3 regions of the Lysinibacillus sp. FSL M8-0216 genome follow, and region 1 is predicted to be linked to each of the others. Evidence: riboswitches for the same ligand, from Rfam matches in the RefSeq annotation. Region 1 holds a riboswitch; each other region holds the start of a gene.
What was found. Region 1 has a riboswitch for S-adenosylmethionine ahead of MKX57_RS01840 (O-acetylhomoserine aminocarboxypropyltransferase/cysteine synthase family protein). Riboswitches for the same ligand answer to the same signal wherever they lie in the genome.
Positions count from the first base shown of each region.

Region 2: another riboswitch for S-adenosylmethionine. It lies ahead of MKX57_RS13560 (Na+/H+ antiporter NhaC family protein); the one in region 1 lies ahead of MKX57_RS01840 (O-acetylhomoserine aminocarboxypropyltransferase/cysteine synthase family protein).
Region 3: another riboswitch for S-adenosylmethionine. It lies ahead of metA (homoserine O-succinyltransferase); the one in region 1 lies ahead of MKX57_RS01840 (O-acetylhomoserine aminocarboxypropyltransferase/cysteine synthase family protein).

Region 1 covers NZ_CP152007.1:372,015-377,777, reverse strand. Annotated here, with positions in the region: gene MKX57_RS01845 (hypothetical protein) at 1-230, opposite strand, end outside; gene MKX57_RS01840 (O-acetylhomoserine aminocarboxypropyltransferase/cysteine synthase family protein) at 561-1,865, opposite strand; SAM riboswitch class I at 1,982-2,095, opposite strand; gene MKX57_RS01835 (glycerol-3-phosphate acyltransferase) at 2,250-2,882, shown strand; gene MKX57_RS01830 (DASS family sodium-coupled anion symporter) at 3,084-4,565, shown strand; gene MKX57_RS01825 (succinate CoA transferase) at 4,646-5,763, opposite strand, start outside.
Region 2 covers NZ_CP152007.1:2,755,053-2,760,815, reverse strand. Annotated here, with positions in the region: gene MKX57_RS13570 (class I SAM-dependent methyltransferase) at 635-1,369, opposite strand; gene MKX57_RS13565 (DUF3953 domain-containing protein) at 2,184-2,417, shown strand; SAM riboswitch class I at 2,537-2,640, shown strand; gene MKX57_RS13560 (Na+/H+ antiporter NhaC family protein) at 2,745-4,025, shown strand; gene MKX57_RS13555 (VanZ family protein) at 4,501-5,763, opposite strand, start outside.
Region 3 covers NZ_CP152007.1:2,600,352-2,606,114, reverse strand. Annotated here, with positions in the region: gene MKX57_RS12720 (TSUP family transporter) at 1-267, opposite strand, end outside; gene MKX57_RS12715 (TrmB family transcriptional regulator) at 394-1,176, shown strand; gene MKX57_RS12710 (hypothetical protein) at 1,198-1,581, shown strand; gene MKX57_RS12705 (nucleotide excision repair endonuclease) at 1,629-2,000, opposite strand; SAM riboswitch class I at 2,203-2,312, shown strand; gene metA (homoserine O-succinyltransferase) at 2,411-3,346, shown strand; gene MKX57_RS12695 (endospore germination permease) at 3,402-5,276, opposite strand; gene MKX57_RS12690 (hypothetical protein) at 5,310-5,543, opposite strand; gene MKX57_RS12685 (Ger(x)C family spore germination protein) at 5,548-5,763, opposite strand, start outside.

The sequences.
Region 1 (5,763 bases):
TGGCTCACACCATACTTCTCATATGTCTCATAAATTTCCTTAATCGTATAGCCAATATCATCTGCGCAAACCTGTTCCTGATATGCTGAATGACCAAAAATTTGCTGCCATTTATGTTCCACTAATGTAAGGATGTGTTGAATGGATTGATTGTTAACAAATACATGCCCTTCATTTAGTTCATAAATTAGATAAGATGCAATGTTTTGCGCACTATAGAGATTACCCATTTTAAACACTCCTTTATCATCAGTTTTTTTGAAGAGTAGCCACTGGCTATGTAACTACTCTCCTATCTATTCAAAAGTGGGGGGAGCACTTATGAAAACATTTACCTTTTCAACGAGGTTTTTCCGAACACTTAACTTAATTCCAAGTATATAACAAGGTTTTAACAAAGTCAATAATACATATAAAATTACTTGGTATTATTTTTTAAAAGGTTCTGATAATTACCGGATGAGGTAATTGGTTAATGTAGCAACGTTTGACGTATACCAAATGAGGCTATTCGAATGAGAAAATACGTAAACGCTACAACACTCGCCTGTCATTCTATATTACGCTTCTACTGTTTGTTCAGTTGTTGCTGTTGCCTGAGTAATAGCCTGCTCTAAATCTGCAATGATGTCCTCCACTGCCTCTAAACCGATTGATAAGCGAATGAGCGATTCGGTTACGCCAGCTTGAATTAGTTCATCTGCTGATAATTGTTGGTGTGTAGTAGATGCTGGATGGATAATTAGCGACTTAGCATCCCCTACATTTGCCACATGTGAAAACAGCTTTACATGATCAATAAGCTTTCGTCCTGCTTCACGTCCACCTTTAATGCCAAATGTAAGCACTGAGCCGAAGCCATTTTTTAAATACTTTTTCGCCAACTCATGTGTTGGAAAATCTTCCAGGCCATTATAATTTACATACTCCACAGATGGGTGGTTACGTAAATATTCAGCCACAGCTAAAGCATTTTCATTGTGTTTAGGGATACGCAAATGAAGCGTCTCTAAACCTTGTAATAGATTGAAAGCTGCATCTGCACTTAACGTTGGTCCAAAATCACGTAACAGCTGTACACGCAGCTTTGTAGCAAATGCTGCAGAAGCTGTATCTATTCCATAGCGTAAACCATGGTAAGAAGCATCCGGCTCTGTAAAGCCTGGGAATCGCCCACTAGTCCAATCAAACTTACCAGCGTCTACAACAACACCGCCTAGAGTTGTCCCATGGCCACCTATCCATTTAGTTGCTGAGTGAACTACCACATCTGCACCGTAGTCAATTGGTGTAGAACCATAAGGAGAAGCAAATGTACTATCGATAATTAATGGTAAGCTGTTGTCATGTGCAATCTTAGCTACAGCTTCAATATCTAAAACCTTTAAGCTTGGATTACCGTAAACTTCTGCGAAGACAGCTTTTGTTTTATCAGTAATGGCAGCCTTAAAATTCTCTGGGTTTGTTTCATCTACAAAAATCGTTTTAATACCATAGTTTGGTAATGTATTAGCGAATAAATTATACGTACCACCATATAAAGAACTGGCTGCTACAATTTCATCTCCTGCTCCAGCTAGATTTAAAATAGAAAATGCAATAGCTGCTGCACCAGATGAAAGTGCTACTGCTGCCGTCCCACCTTCTAATAAAGCCACACGCTTTTCAAAAACATCCACTGTCGGATTCGTAATTCGCGTGTAAATGTTTCCCGCTTCCTCTAAGGCAAAAAGACGTTGCGCATGAGCAGTGTCTTTAAAAACGAAAGCAGTTGAACGGTAAACAGGAACTGTTCTAGAACCCGTCACTGGGTCTGGTTCTTGACCGCCATGTAACAGCAGTGTTTCTGGTTTAAAATTTGTCATTGTGTACCTCCATTTGGTTATTTTTTTACGATGGTACCGGAGATGAGGAGGATTTTTCTGTAGAAAACAAAAACCCTCTTCAGCTAAGAAGAGGGTTGCGGTTGCAAGTTTTCCTCCCCTTATCTGCCAGATCCAAGTAAGAATCTGTAGGAATTAGCACCTTAGTAAGTTCATCACCTACTGGTTGCCGGGCATCATAGGGCCTATCCCTCCGCCGCTCTTGATAAGAGTATGAGATTCAATTTCCATCGTTGTTACAAAGTATAAGCATAGAGTTTTTTTCTGTCAACATCTAAATTTTATTTTTTCCGAAACTTCTGTCTGCTCTTTTACGTAGTAAGAACGCATACACTATTTTAAAAAAAATTTGAAAGGAGTATTTTTATGGTAAAAGCCGTGATCTGTTTTCTAGTTGTTGGCTATTTGATTGGCTGTATTCACGGCTCTAAAGTGGCACAATTTTTATCCGGGGTTGATTTAAAAAAAGCTGGCCATGGCAATGCTGGTGCCTCTAATGCTACGCTTTCACTCGGCTGGAAATATGGCGTTTTAGTAGCTCTTATCGATATTGGCAAAGGCGTCGTAGCCATCGTCGGTGCACATTTTTATTTAACAGATGCAACACATTTAACAGCAGAACAAACATGGCTCCTCACCTATTTGATAGCTGCAGGGGTTATTTTGGGGCATAATTTCCCTTTTTATATGGGCTTCAATGGTGGAAAAGGGACTGCCTCTATCATTGGAATTTTACTTGCGGTTGATTGGAAGATTGGTTTATTTGCACTTATTCTATTTATTATTTTATCTTTTGCAACGAACTATTTAATTGTTGGGGTATTAGAGTTTTACCTCATTTTTTGTACCGCTACTTATTTATGGATTCCTGGGCTTGGCCCGACCATTATTGCCATTCTACTTTTTGCTATTGCTATTATTTTGCACATTGAAAATATTCAACGTTTAATCAATGGAACCGAACCTAAAGTTACTTCTGCCTTCAAGAAAAAGAAATAATATTTTTTAGGAGATATTTGTATTTTTTATGACCATAAATTATCTCTTTAATTACTATTAAAGCTGTAAAACAGACATATTTCGCTTCTTTTCATTCTATACAACAAATGGACGAATTCTTATCTTAAAAAAACATTATACTGACCGATGTTATGGATAATAACCGTCATTTTTACGTAGACGTAGAAGGGATGAGAAAATATGTCTTCACCTAAACAAACAACAACGAAGCGTAATTTAAAGCCTTTATGGATTGGGTTGGCTTTTGCTTTATTAATTATCATTATTTTTTTACCTAATAACGGTGAGCTACCTGTATCCGGACAGCGCGCTTTAGCCATTTTAGCTTTCGCGGTTATCCTGTGGGTAACAGAGGCCGTTTCATATCCTGTTAGCTCTGCAATGATTATCGCACTCGTCACTGTTTTACTAGGACTTGCACCATCCATGGATGATCCAACAACACAACTAGGTACTGCTAGCGCCTTAAAACTATCATTAAGTGGTTTTAGTAACTCTGCCGTGGCCCTAGTAGCAGCGGCTCTTTTTCTAGCAGCAGCCATGCAAATTACCAATTTGCATAAACGACTTGCTCTTTGGATTCTTTCACTTGTAGGAACAAAAACAAAAGCCATAGTTTTCGGTGCAATATTAGTTTCAATTGCCCTTGCATTTTTTGTTCCTTCAGCTACTGCACGTGCTGGCGCAGTAGTCCCTATTCTTCTTGGAATGGTCGCAGCATTCGGTTTACCACGTGATAGTCGACTTGCTGCTTTACTCGTTATTACTTCTGTACAAGCCGTCTCCATTTGGAATATCGGTATTAAAACTGCGGCAGCGCAAAATATGGTTGCTTTGAATTTCATCCAAGAGCAATTTAATGTGAATATTTCATGGGGTGCTTGGTTACTTTATGCTGCCCCATTCTCGATTATTATGTCAGTAGCCTTATTTTTCATTATGATTACGCTTATTAAGCCTGAGACGAGCAATATTGATGGTGGTAAAGAAGTCATCAAGAAACAATTGGCTGAGCTTGGGCCGTTAAAAGCACCTGAGATTCGGTTGATCGTTACATCATTAGTTTTACTATTTTTCTGGGCAACGGAAGGCAAGCTCCATCCATTTGATACAACAACGGTTACAATTATCGCCATTGCTGTACTACTAATGCCTAAAATCGGCGTTTATTCATGGAAGGAAGTTGAACCTCATATCCCTTGGGGAACAATCATTGTCTTTGCAGTAGGTATTATGCTCGGAACTATTTTGCTGAATACAAAAGGTGCATCATGGTTATCAGATAAAGTTTTTGGTTCACTCGGTCTAGATACTATGCCAATTCTTGCTACGATTGCTATCGTAACATTATTTAATATTCTTATTCATTTAGGTTTTGCTAGTGCAACAAGCTTAGCCTCTGCACTTATACCAGTGTTTATCGTGTTAGCTTCCACATTAACAGCTAATGTTGATCAGGTTGGTTTTGTTATTGTACAACAATTTGTTATTAGCTTTGGTTTCCTATTACCAATTAGTGCACCACAAAATATGCTTGCCTATGGTACAGGAGCGTTTACAACAAAGGATTTCCTGAAATCAGGTATCCCACTAACGATTCTCGGCTTCCTCCTAATTTTGCTGTTCTCTGCAACTTATTGGAAATGGATTGGCCTACTTTAAACTCTAATCGTCTTAGATAAACTTATACAACAAAAGGCCTTGAGGGAGCAGCTGTCCTTCAAGGCCTTTTTATTAGAATTCTATTTTGATAAAGCTGGGTCTTTCATTGTCCCACTTTTTGCGTAATTGACATGCCATGACAGCGCTTTTTCAAGATCATGTGGCGTATGATGTCCACCAGTTGCCTCATTAGCGTCGTTAAAATATTGCCATAGCTGCTCACGATAGTCAGGGTGAGCACAATGATCAATAATTAGACCTACACGTTCTCTCGGAGCAAGCCCGCGTAAATCAGCCACTCCCTGCTCTGTTACGATAACATCAACATCATGCTCTGTATGATCCACATGCGATACCATTGGGACAATGCTCGAAATATTCCCACCCTTAGCATAGGATTTAGTCACAAAAATACCTAAACGCGCATTGCGGGCGAAGTCACCCGATCCCCCGATACCATTCATCATTTTAGTGCCAGAAACATGTGTAGAATTAACATTTCCGTAAATATCAACTTCTAATGCCGTATTTACTGAAATCAAACCGAGTCGACGAATAATTTCTGGTTGGTTAGAAATTTCTTGTGGACGCAGTACTAATTTATCCGCATACTTGTCAAAATTCCCATAAACACGGTTTCCTACTTGTTCAGAGAGGGTAATGGAAGTAGCAGAAGCAAAATTCACTTTTCCTGCATCGATTAATTCAAATACTGCATCTTGAAGTACTTCTGAGAATACTTCTAGGTTCTCAAACTCAGAATCTTTAAAACCAAGTAACACTGCGTTCGCCACTGATCCAACCCCAGATTGAATTGGACGCAAGCTTGTTGTTAAACGTCCAACTTTAATCTCTTCTCGTAGGAAGTTTAACAGATGATTAGCCATAATATCCGTTTCCTCATCAGCAGGAACGATCGTTGATGGCGCATCTAAAATATCAGAAACTACGATACCTTTTACTTTATCTAAATCTAACGGAATACCAATTGTACCGAGACGATCAGACACATTTTGCAAAGGGATTGGGTCCCGTTTCCCCTGTTGTGCAGGAACGAAAATATCATGAACACCTTCTAATGCATCAAGTTGTGCTATGTTTAATTCAATGATGATTTGATCTGCCTCTTGCACAAAAATCGGAGAGTTACCAACTGAAGTTGTAGGAATTAATAAGCCATCTTCTGTAATAGCAGCCG
Region 2 (5,763 bases), 2.4 Mb from region 1:
TAGAATACAAAAAACTAAAGCAAGCTAGTAACATTCACTTTTCACAAAAAGACCAGGATTCACTTATTTCGTGACTTCCTGGTCTTTTTGTGCGGGTAATCCTATTTTTTACGAAAAAATAGGCCAAATAATGAAACCTTTTAGCTGTTTATTCGTATTCATAAATGAATCTAAAGCTAAGCAATATTAATTAGTAAGATTCACTTTCACTTAAAAGGCTAGAACTTACATAATTTATGTAGGTATCTAGTTTTTTTTGTTAGTTTCCTACTTGCAAAATAAATAGGACATGAGTAACTCCTATGCTCGAAAAAACATAAATTCCTACCAAAAATTGAATGGAAAATATTTTAACTTGTTCCACGCCTCAACTTAGCGTAGTATTAATACGAATCAAAACTAAGTAAATTAGTAAGATTCACTTTCACAATAAAACCAGGCGCTCTTCTATGAGGAGCATCTGGTTTTTTGTTTTATCTGAGATTTTCAGAGAATTAATTTATGGGACAATCTAGCCCTCTATTACCACTACTCAGTATTTGGCAGGCATCATGCAGCTGTAGCGATGCTGCCCCATTAAATATGAAGCAACGAAATGTGCTAATGTAATAGATATAATCACACGTATAAACGCTTATTTTTTCTCTGCCACTATCATTAAAAACATAGGTCTTCGTAGTTCATCTTGCATATCTGGAATAGTTTGTATCATTTCCTCAGATGGCATAGGTTCCTTCACAGCACGTATTGTAAATCCCACCTGTATTAGATCATTCATATAAGTGGATAATGTACGGTGATATTTAATGACATTTTCGGTAAGGAAGGTTGTTTCGCGCATGCCTTCTGTTTGATAATGGTCCACTGGCCAATGCAGTCGGTTTCCTTGTTCATCATTGTACCAATCCTGTTCATGGCGGGATGTGAAAATAGGGTGCTCCACTGAAAATACGAACGATCCGCCAGGTTTTAAATAGGTATAAACCTTTTTGCATAGTGCTTCAAAGTTTTGTAAATAGTGAATAGCTAAGGAACTTAATACAACATCAAATTGAGAAGCGGAAAATTGAATGTCCTCAATCGGTATTTGCAAATAGGAAATAAAAGGATCATCCGTTTTTTCCTGAGCTTTTTCCAGCATTTTTTCAGATATATCCACACCAATCACTGATTTTGCCTGTTGTGCGCGCGCATATCGACAATGCCACCCGAAACCACATCCTAAATCAAGCACATGTTTATTTTTCAAATCAGGTAAAAGTGTTTTTAATACATGCCACTCTCCTGCGGCGTCCAGCCCTTGAACAGAACGTGGCATTTTTTCGTAAGCAGAAAAGAATTGCATATCATCATATTTATTTTGCTTCATCGTTTAAACATCTCCTATAATTAAGCTAGCCTCCTACATATCCTTGGTGATCTAGGAGGCTAGCTATCTTCTTCTAACCATGGTTTTCACCCCTATAATAGCTTTTCAAAACCATTCAAGAATACATAAAAAGTAAAGTACAAAAAGAGTAATCCTGAAATAAACGAAACTATTTGCATAAGCCTTTTCCCATTATTTTACCACCGATGCTACTTAAATATGAAAGGATTAGCCCCCAAAGGATTGAAACGGTGATAAATCCGAAGAAGAAGGGAGGTAAGCTTTTAGTTGCTGAATGTCCAATAGTTGTACCACCTACTATACTTCCACCAACCGTTGGGAATCAACGATTGCAGTCGTTGCTGAAACTACTAGCCAAACACCAGTAAAAAATAAGCCCATAATGATTTCTTTTCAATCGCTGCTCCATGACTCTAATTTTTTGCATGCAAACGTATCTCGGAAAGCTTGGAAGGTTAAAGGGCCAAGCATGATAGTACCGCCAATCCATAAAATGAATTGGAATATTGTACTAGATTGTACTAGAAAGGCTATTCCCAAAACCTATAGTACAGCGTACACCATGTCACCAACAGCACAACCTAAAGAAAAGATAAATGCAGGGTAAAAGCCTTTTGTCAGCCCTGTTCGAATTAAACTTAAATTTCCTGTTTCTAGTTCAAAAGCCAATTAAAAAAACAAAAATAAAAAGTTGTTGGGCTTTCATTTGTCATCTCACCCATCATAGAATTTTTTTATTCAAAAAAGGTTAGATAACTGTTAGTATTCGTTCAAGCAAATAGGGGGAATCGTTTTGTTAAAAACAGTACAAATTATTTTATCAATAATAGGCATCACGCTTTCCATTTACGGATTTATGACACATGATTATCGGCTAAACTTTTTAATGATCCTTTTTCTAGGTTTATTTATGTTAACATTAGGAATTAATGAATTTCGGAGAGAGAGAAAATTATATGGTTGGTTTTTAGTCGGGGTATTTATATTTTCGATCTATGTGTCCATTCAAAGCTTCGTATTCGTATAAAAAGTTGAATTTCGCACTTGATAATAGTCGTGGGATTTTTTTACAATTAAAAACATGTTGCAATTATGGATGTTTTATTTTAGTATTTTAATATTGTGTAAAAAATATAATATTTTTTCTTCTTATCAAGAGAGATGGAGGGACTGGCCCGATGAAATCTCGGCAGCGGAACTATTAAGTTACTGTGCCAAATCCAGCAAGCAATGTTCTTGATAGATAAGAGGAGCGTTTTAACTATAAGGGCTCTTCTTGTTATTTCAAGATGAGGCCTTTTTTATGGTGAAAAAATAAAAAATAGGGCTGATTTTTAATTTTTGGAGGTAGACAATGAAGAAAGAGAATCCATGGGCGCTAATCCCATTTGTTATTTTTATGATTTTATTTATTGGTTCAGGGATTATAATGGGTGATTTTTATGCCTTTCCTGTCATTGTAGCCATCAGCATTTCGGGTGCTGTAGCTCTAGCGATGAATCGAAAAGAATCGTTTTCCCGAAAGGTTGATATTTTTTGCCAAGGTGCCGGAAATTTAAATGTCATGCTGATGGTTATTATTTTTCTATTAGCAGGGGCATTTTCAGAGGTAGCGAAGGGAATGGGGGCTGTAGATTCCACTGTTAACTTTGCTTTATCGGTTATACCGCAAAACCTGGTTGTCGTAGGCTTATTCATCATTGCCTGTTTCATCTCTCTATCCATGGGCACATCAGTGGGGACGATTGTTGCGCTGGCGCCAATTGGAGTTGGAATAAGCGATCTTACGGAGCTACCTATTGCTTTAGTGATGGCAGCGGTTGTAGGCGGTTCGATGTTTGGTGATAATTTATCTTTTATTTCAGATACTACTATTACTGCAGTTCGTTCACAAGGCGCACAAATGAAGGACAAATTTAAGGTCAATTTTTGGATTGTATTGCCGGCAGCTATTATCACAAGTATTATTTTAGGGTTTATGACATCCGGGGGGACAGCCCAAGTAGAGCATCTAAGCTATAATTGGATAAAAATTATTCCCTATGTTTTAGTTATTATTTTAGCGTTATCTGGAATGAATGTTTTCCTCGTTCTTGCATTAGGGATTGTTCTCGCCGGTGCTGTTGGCTTAGCAGATGGCAGCTATCACATAATGAGCCTTATACAAAAGATTGGTGAAGGAATGGAAGGGATGTATGAAATCGCCTTTCTGGCTATATTAATAGCTGGAATGGTGGAAGTTATTAAATTTAATGGGGGAATTGACTTTTTACTCCGTCTTGTAACGCGCAGGATTAAATCGCAGAAGGGTGCTGAATTTGGTATAGCTGGTCTTGTGGGTCTAACTAATTTATCTACGGCCAATAATACAATTGCTATTCTAATTGCCGGGCCACTTGCCAAAAATATTGCTGACCAGTATGAGATTGAGCCGAGAAAGTCTGCAAGTATTTTAGATATTTTCTCTTGTACAGTCCAAGGTCTTCTCCCATACGGAGCCCAATTTCTTGTAGCCGCAAGCGTAGCCAAAATTTCGCCAGTGAGTATCTTGCCGTACTCTTTCTACCCAATTCTTATTGGTATTTGTGGTATGATAGCGATATTCATTGGGTACCCGAAAAAAAAGAAAGCCTAAACTTTTACTACTGAAAATTAAACATGAACGACGAAAGTAGCTCAATCTAAATAAAGATCAGCAAGCTGGTTATTTCAGACTGTAGACAAAAGCCATCGAGTAGTTTGATATGCTCCCTATTAGGTAGACAGATTAAAAAATAAAATCTGTTTATCTAAAGGGAGCATTTTTTTGTGGTGAAGTTAATATCCACTCCAGATTGGAACGAAGGGCGAGGGTGCAGTTCGACCCCGCCCATGGAAAGCTGGAAATCAATCAACGGCTTTACTTTATTTTAAAGTTAATAAATTTCAATAAGAATCAGACAATAAACACTAATGGTATTAGGTAAAAAAATAATAGTAGAAAAATAGGGGAGTAGTCTACTTTTAGGAGATAGGGGGATAGTTCATTGCCCCTTACAGTCGAAAATAAAAGAGCCCAGTTGCTCTATTAATTGGAGCCTGGGCTTTGCTTAAGTATTTGGAACGAGGTGTTACTTTCTTGCCTGAATTAAAGTAAACCAATCGTTGTCGTTGAACTTGCCAGAAACATTGTATATGGGCTGATAGAAGCCTTTTGTATCATACATATAGGAAAGCTCAATCGATTCAATTTCAATTTGGTCTCCTTTTTTTATAATTAGGTCTTCCTCCTGTACGAGTGCGTTATACTTTATTTGAGGAAAATCGCCTTCCTTTATTCGTTCATATATTTCTGTAGGAGACTGTATGTTTACCTCTCGTATAAATTGATTTTCATGAAGACTGTAGGTTAATGAATAAATGTGACCGTCCGGTTTCAGGCCAAGACTGACATCTCCAGTCCAGTAATCTTTAGTTACATCAGGACGGTCTGGTAAGGTCCATTCAAATTCACCATTCTCCTGTACAGTAAATTCTGCATCTTGAGGTAGTATAGAAAGTTCATCCATCAATGACTTCGCCTTTTCTTCTTGCTCTACAGCTGAAATTTGCTCCGGTGTATAATTATTCTCGGTTAACCACCATTGTCCCTCTGAATTATTTGTAACCAATGTATACGCGACCCCATTTTTATCTTCCACTAGCGTTTCGTCATTGTCCTTGACATCAGATACATTCATCTCTGATAATCCTAGTTTCTGTTGTAATAGGTCTTTTACGTCATCCTCTTGAATGATTTTCTTATAGACAGGAGCAACGATTGGTGCTGCGCTTAATTCCAATGATGTGGATACATGAACATCTGACATTTTTGATTTTGTATAAGCGTTAATTGCTAGGTGACCAAACTCCTGCTGGGCGTAGACAATGTTCATAACGATAAAGATTAAGCCCATCAATAGAGGTATGGCAAGGTTTCCAATCAGACTTTTTACCTTTACCTTTTTGTTATGGGCCATAGAAGCGATAAGTTTGTATAATTGGTAGCCAATAATACCGCCAAGTGAGTTATTGATTAAATCATCAAGCTCAAAAATCCCTGCTCCTGAAAGTGCCTGATACGTTTCGATGGAGGCTGTTGCACCTACAACTACTAGGAGAAGCCACTTAAACTCTTTACATTTAGCCATAAGTAAAGGTAAAAACATTCCTAATGGCACAAACATCAATATATTAAAAAGACAATTTTGAAGATCACGTAAAGAGTATTTTTTCCACGCGTCTATATAACCACTGAATGGCTGAAGGTTCAACTGCATGAAATGTGAAGTGCCACGACCAATTACTGTCAGCTCCAAAACAAAGACAATATATCCGATAAAAATTGCGCCAAG
Region 3 (5,763 bases), 2.2 Mb from region 1:
TGATCCAATGAAGGCGAGAGGGAAATATTTCAGGACAGATCGAATTTCAAGCTGACCAGAACGGTAAAAGGAAATGGACGATGTGAGTGAGCCCATCGCGCCAGCTAATTTATTGGTTGCTACTGCAGCGGCGGGATTTAAGCCAACAAACAATAAGGCTGGTAAGGAAATTAAACCACCACCTCCAACGACAGAATCGATAAATGCTGCCAAAAATCCAAAGGAAATCAATAGTATTAAAATATGTACATCCACATCAAAAACCATGCTTACACCTCTTCTTTATTAGTTACTACTGAAATAGTAACTAATTTATTCGATGCTGTAAAGCCTAATTTTTTCATTGGCAAATGTTCACAACAGTAGCCTATAATAAAAATATGGAGGGATGATATGAATGAATTAATCGCCCAATTAAAAGAACTGGGATTGACAGAATATGAGGCAAAGGCCTATACAGCACTCGTACAAAATAGTCATGTCAGTGCCTACCAAGTTAGCAAAAACTCTGGGATACCAAGAGCTAGAATCTATGACATATTAAATGGTCTTGTTGAGAAGGGATTCGTACTGAAAGAGGAAACGGCGGATCAAACGACTTATTCTTCCATTCCTGTCGAGATGTTTTTGCAGCAAGTTCAACAGCGCTGGCAATCGAATTTTACGTCGATTAGTGATCAATTAGAAAAACTAGAAACGAAAGAACAAGAAACGGAACCTAAAGTGTTAATGCTAAAAGGGAAGCAGACAATCATCAATTATTGTCAAACCTTATTAAAAAAAGCAGAGACAAAAGTCATCCTATCGATGTGGGAAGATATGTACGATGCCTTACGCGAGGATATCGAAGGGGTATCACAGCATGTGGAGGTGCATGGCATTACCTTATATGTCGGGGAGCATCTGGCATCTATCGATCAGCACAGAGCCACACACTATACGAGAAAGACTTCTACACCCCATTGGTTTATTTTATCGGTTGATGGACAAGAAATGATTTATGGTCACTCGCCGTCAAACCAGGAAACCGCTTTTATAACGAATGATCCTGTGCATATTTATTTATTAGAGGATTATGTTTGGCATGATGTTCTTATCAATCGACTAGTGAAGCGTGATGATAAAGAGCTTGAGGACTGGATTGCTAAAGAACGTAAAGCATTTTTCTTAGAGTAGCTATAAGGGAAGGGGAGCATCTTGAAAAAATGGATGTTGCCAGTATTGTTTTATGTATTATGGATTGGCGGATGTGATTCTGCACCGCTGCTAGTTCCACCTAAGATTCAGGAGCTAACCATCGTTCCTGACCATATCCAACAGCATATTATAGCTCAAGAAAGAATTCAGTTATTGTATGAAGATGACATGACGTACTATCTTGTCATGTTTTCGAAAGGAAATGTGCTAGCAAGTGTGGCAGCAAATGAAGATCGGTTAGTCATTCATTTCAAGGAAGGAAGCGAGCAAAAGAAAGAAGCTCAACCGTATGTCTATGCCATCAATAAAAACCCGGAGCTGACGATTATTGAGCTATATATTAACGGCAAAAGCATGGCGATAGATCGCATGACTATGATGTAATAAAAAAACCGAAATCCCTAAAAAAGAGATTTCGGTTTTTGTTGATATTAATAAAATACTTTATCTACATTGTATTTGGAGCGGAACGTATTAATCGCATATGTTTCATAAATTTCACGTTCCATAGGATCTTCTACTTCATAGACTTCAATTTTGAAGACCTCGTCACGATAGTTTTTCAACGGAGATACATTGTCTTCAAAATGTTTTTTAATGCGTTGACGAATTTTACGTGCTTTGCCGACAAATAATAGCTCATTCTTTTCATTATAGAATAAGAAAATGCCGCCTTTATCACGTGTGATTTTGTGGAAGTCGATGAAACCAAAGTATGGTGTAATTGGGACATCACCTGGTTTTACATCTTGTTCGCGTTGGCGAATGACTACATCTGGTTTTGGAAATTCAATATTAATCAAAGTATTCACGTTCCTCTCTATTACTAAAGATATATGGTAACATAATAGCGGCATGTTTACCATAAAATTTCATGTAGAATAACCATATACAGCAAGCTTAGTGTTTATCAAATGATTGGAGAACATGCATAGGAATAACAAAATATTCTATGAATTATTGATATTCTAACTAGTCCATGTTACAATTCAAGATAATTAAATAATCTTATCAAGAGAAGCAGAGGGATTTGGCCCGATGACGCTTCAGCAACCTCTAACAAATGTTAGAAAGGTGCTAATTCCAGCAAAGGTTTTTCCTTTGAGAGATAAGAGTGAACGTGAAAAAAATCCTTCTCATTCTATCTCATATGGAATGTGGAGGATTTTTTAATTTTTAGAAAAAGGAGCAAAAAAAGAGAGGGGAACGCAAGATGCCAATTAATATTCCGAAAAATTTACCTGCTGGAGAACATTTACGTGAGGAAAAAATCTTCGTAATGGAAGAGGACCGTGCGAGAACACAGCAAATACGTCCATTAAATATATTAATCTTAAATTTGATGCCTGAAAAAGAAAAAACTGAGCTACAATTACTACGATTACTAGGAAATACACCATTACAGGTGAATATTACTTTTTTAAACACAGCTACTCATGAATCTAAAAATGTCAGTAAGTCTCATTTACAATTATTCTACACAACGTTTAACCAAATTCGTCATCGACGCTATGATGGTATGATCATTACGGGTGCGCCAGTAGAAAAAATGCCATTTGAAGAGGTTAACTATTGGCAGGAAATTGCTGAAATTATGGATTGGTCAAAAAAGAATGTGACATCCGTGCTACATATATGTTGGGGGGCACAGGCTGCTTTATATCATCATTATGGGATTGGAAAGGTCGAGCTTTCTGCTAAATGCTCCGGAGTTTATTCTCATGTGATTACTGATTTAACAGTAGATTTAGTACGAGGCTTTAGTGATTTATTTACAGCCCCTCATTCTCGCTATACATCTGTCTCGATTGACGAGGTTCGCAATCATCCAGACTTACGCTTATTATCCTATTCAGAGGATGCAGGTGTATTTATCGTGCAATCCAAAGATAATAAAAACATTATGATTACTGGTCATTTAGAATATGATGCGACAACATTAGCCGATGAATACAGTCGCGATGTTGCCAAGGGCATCCATATAGACGTTCCAGTAAACTACTTCCCAAATGATGATCCAGCAAAGGCACCGATGAATACATGGCGTGCCCATACGCATTTATTGTTCTCCAACTGGTTGAACTACTACGTATACCAAGAGACACCATATGAATGGGATTTTGTGGACGAAATTGAATATCATATTTAAATAACACTAAAAAGTCTAATTTCTTCGCTAAGCAGCTTGAAGGAATTAGACTTTGTTATTCTAGATTTTTCTTGTCAGAACTCGTTTTATCTGGTGGCGCCTGGTCGTCCTGTTTGGATGTAGCGTTGCCCGCTTCAGAATTGTCTTGAGTAGAGACTGGATTATCTGTTTTTTTCTGATTGGAAACTGTATTATCTGGTGTCGCCTGATTGTCTTGCTTGGAAGCCATAGTCGCAGGTTTAGCCTGATTAACTTGAGTGGTACCTGTATTAGTATCGTTCGCCTGATTATCCTGATTGGAATCTGTATTAACAGGTTTTGTCTGATTATCCTGATTGGAATCCGTATTAACAGGTTTTGTCTGATTATCCTGATTGGAATCCGTATTAACAGGTTTTGTCTGATTCTCCTGATTGGAATCTGTATCATCAGGTTTTGTCTGATTCTCCTGATTGGAATCTGTATTAACAGGTTTTGTCTGATTATCCTGATTGGAATCTGTATTAACAGGTTTTGTCTGATTCTCCTGATTGGAATCCGTATTAACAGGTTTCGTCTGATTATCCTGATGGGAATCCTTATTATCAGGTATCGCCTGATTCTCCTGATTGGAATTCATATTATCAGGTTTCGTCTTATTCTCCTGATGGGAATCCTTATTATCAGGTATCGCCTGATTCTCCTGATTGGAATTCATATTATCAGGTTTCGTCTGATTCTCCTGATTGAAATCCATATTATCAGGTTTCGTCTGATTGCCTTGATTAGAAACCGCATTACTCGCATCAGTCATTTGCCCCTGATTAGAATCCGCATGACCCATTTCAGTCGAATTACCTTGTGATTTTCGGTTACGAATAACAGCTACAATGAGTAGAAGTATGGGTAATAATATGGTGCAAACAAATGCATAAATTGGCCAAATCTCATCATTATAAATGTTGGAATGGACGATGTCTGGGTGAACAATTTGCGAAAGTCCGACCATAATAATACCCATTGGTAGGATAAGTGGACGGTGATCCTTCAATTTCATAATTTGTGCAATCCCGACAACAGTTGTATAGAAGTACATAAACGTTCGAATAAAAATGGATACGATCCACATAAAAGCCATGATAATTTCAATGCGCTGTAAAAAATTTCCGATAGAGATTCTTTGTGCTAGGGCATAGCTAGGGAAAGTTCGCGAAGCCGTGTTGGCTGGCCCTAATACTAAAATAGATAGAGTAATCAATGTTACTAGAACAAATCCACCGAGAAGCATGCCTATGTAAAATCCTTTCTTTGAGGATTGCTGGACATTGACACTAGCAGGGTAAATCATTAATAACATAACTAACGAAAAAGAAAAGACACTTACAAAGCGGATGATACTATATAAGATGGATGTTTTGGATGCTTCCATAATCGGTTGTATATTTTCAAACTTAATTTGTGGGGTGATACTGACAACAAAGAAAATAAAAATTAAGACAAACATAGGGAAAAGTATTTCTGCTGAACGAGCAAAGTTTTCTATCCCTAAATAGGTAGCATACATAATTATAATAATAAACAACAAGGCAAATGCCATAGTAGGCGTTTCTGGCATTACCTCTGTTTTCATAAAAGCACCAATAAAATACAGTAATTCTCCTCCCGCAAATAGGGTAAGAGAAAGGAAGCCCACCACTGTGATTTTTCCAAAAAAGCGACCGAGAAGTTTTTCATTTGCTTCAATAAAATTCAGTGTCGGTGTTTGGTCCCCTAACGTCACAAATAATTTCACAACAAGCAAACTAAGGACAACACCAATACTTGCAGCAATCCACGCATCTTGCTTACTAGAGCTTGCAATACTTGAAGGGATGATTAAGATGGCAGTACCGATAGAAAGGAGGAATGTGATAATTGTAAATTGTCTTGAACTAATTACTTCTTTTTCCATATAAGTGTCCTCCAATTCATGACGATGTGTCTACTATTTTGTGAGTGAAACGATAAAATCTTTAATTGGTGTAAAAATAAAGGTTATAAAATCTAGAGGACTCGGGATATTTATTTTGAGAGCAATGCCCATATTAAGCGCTGTTCCAATTAGTAATAGGATTGAAAAAACAAGAATGGTTTTGGTCTCTTGTTGCTTTTTGAGTTTCGGGATATATAGTATCGCAATAATGATTGAAATGATTAAGATGGCTATTGCTAGTACCAATCCACTATCCCTCCTTTGGCTTTTTTAATAATGAGTTTTGCATTGTGCCTAAACCTTGTGTTGTCACTTTTACATGAACATGGATTGGTAGATCAGGAAAGATATTTGGCCAATCGTTTTTGATTTTTTTCCATTGTTTAGCATCTGCACGATGTAGGGCATCACCATAGCCTAAAACATCCACTTGGTATTGCTGTTGAATTTTTTCTAATGTTTTTTC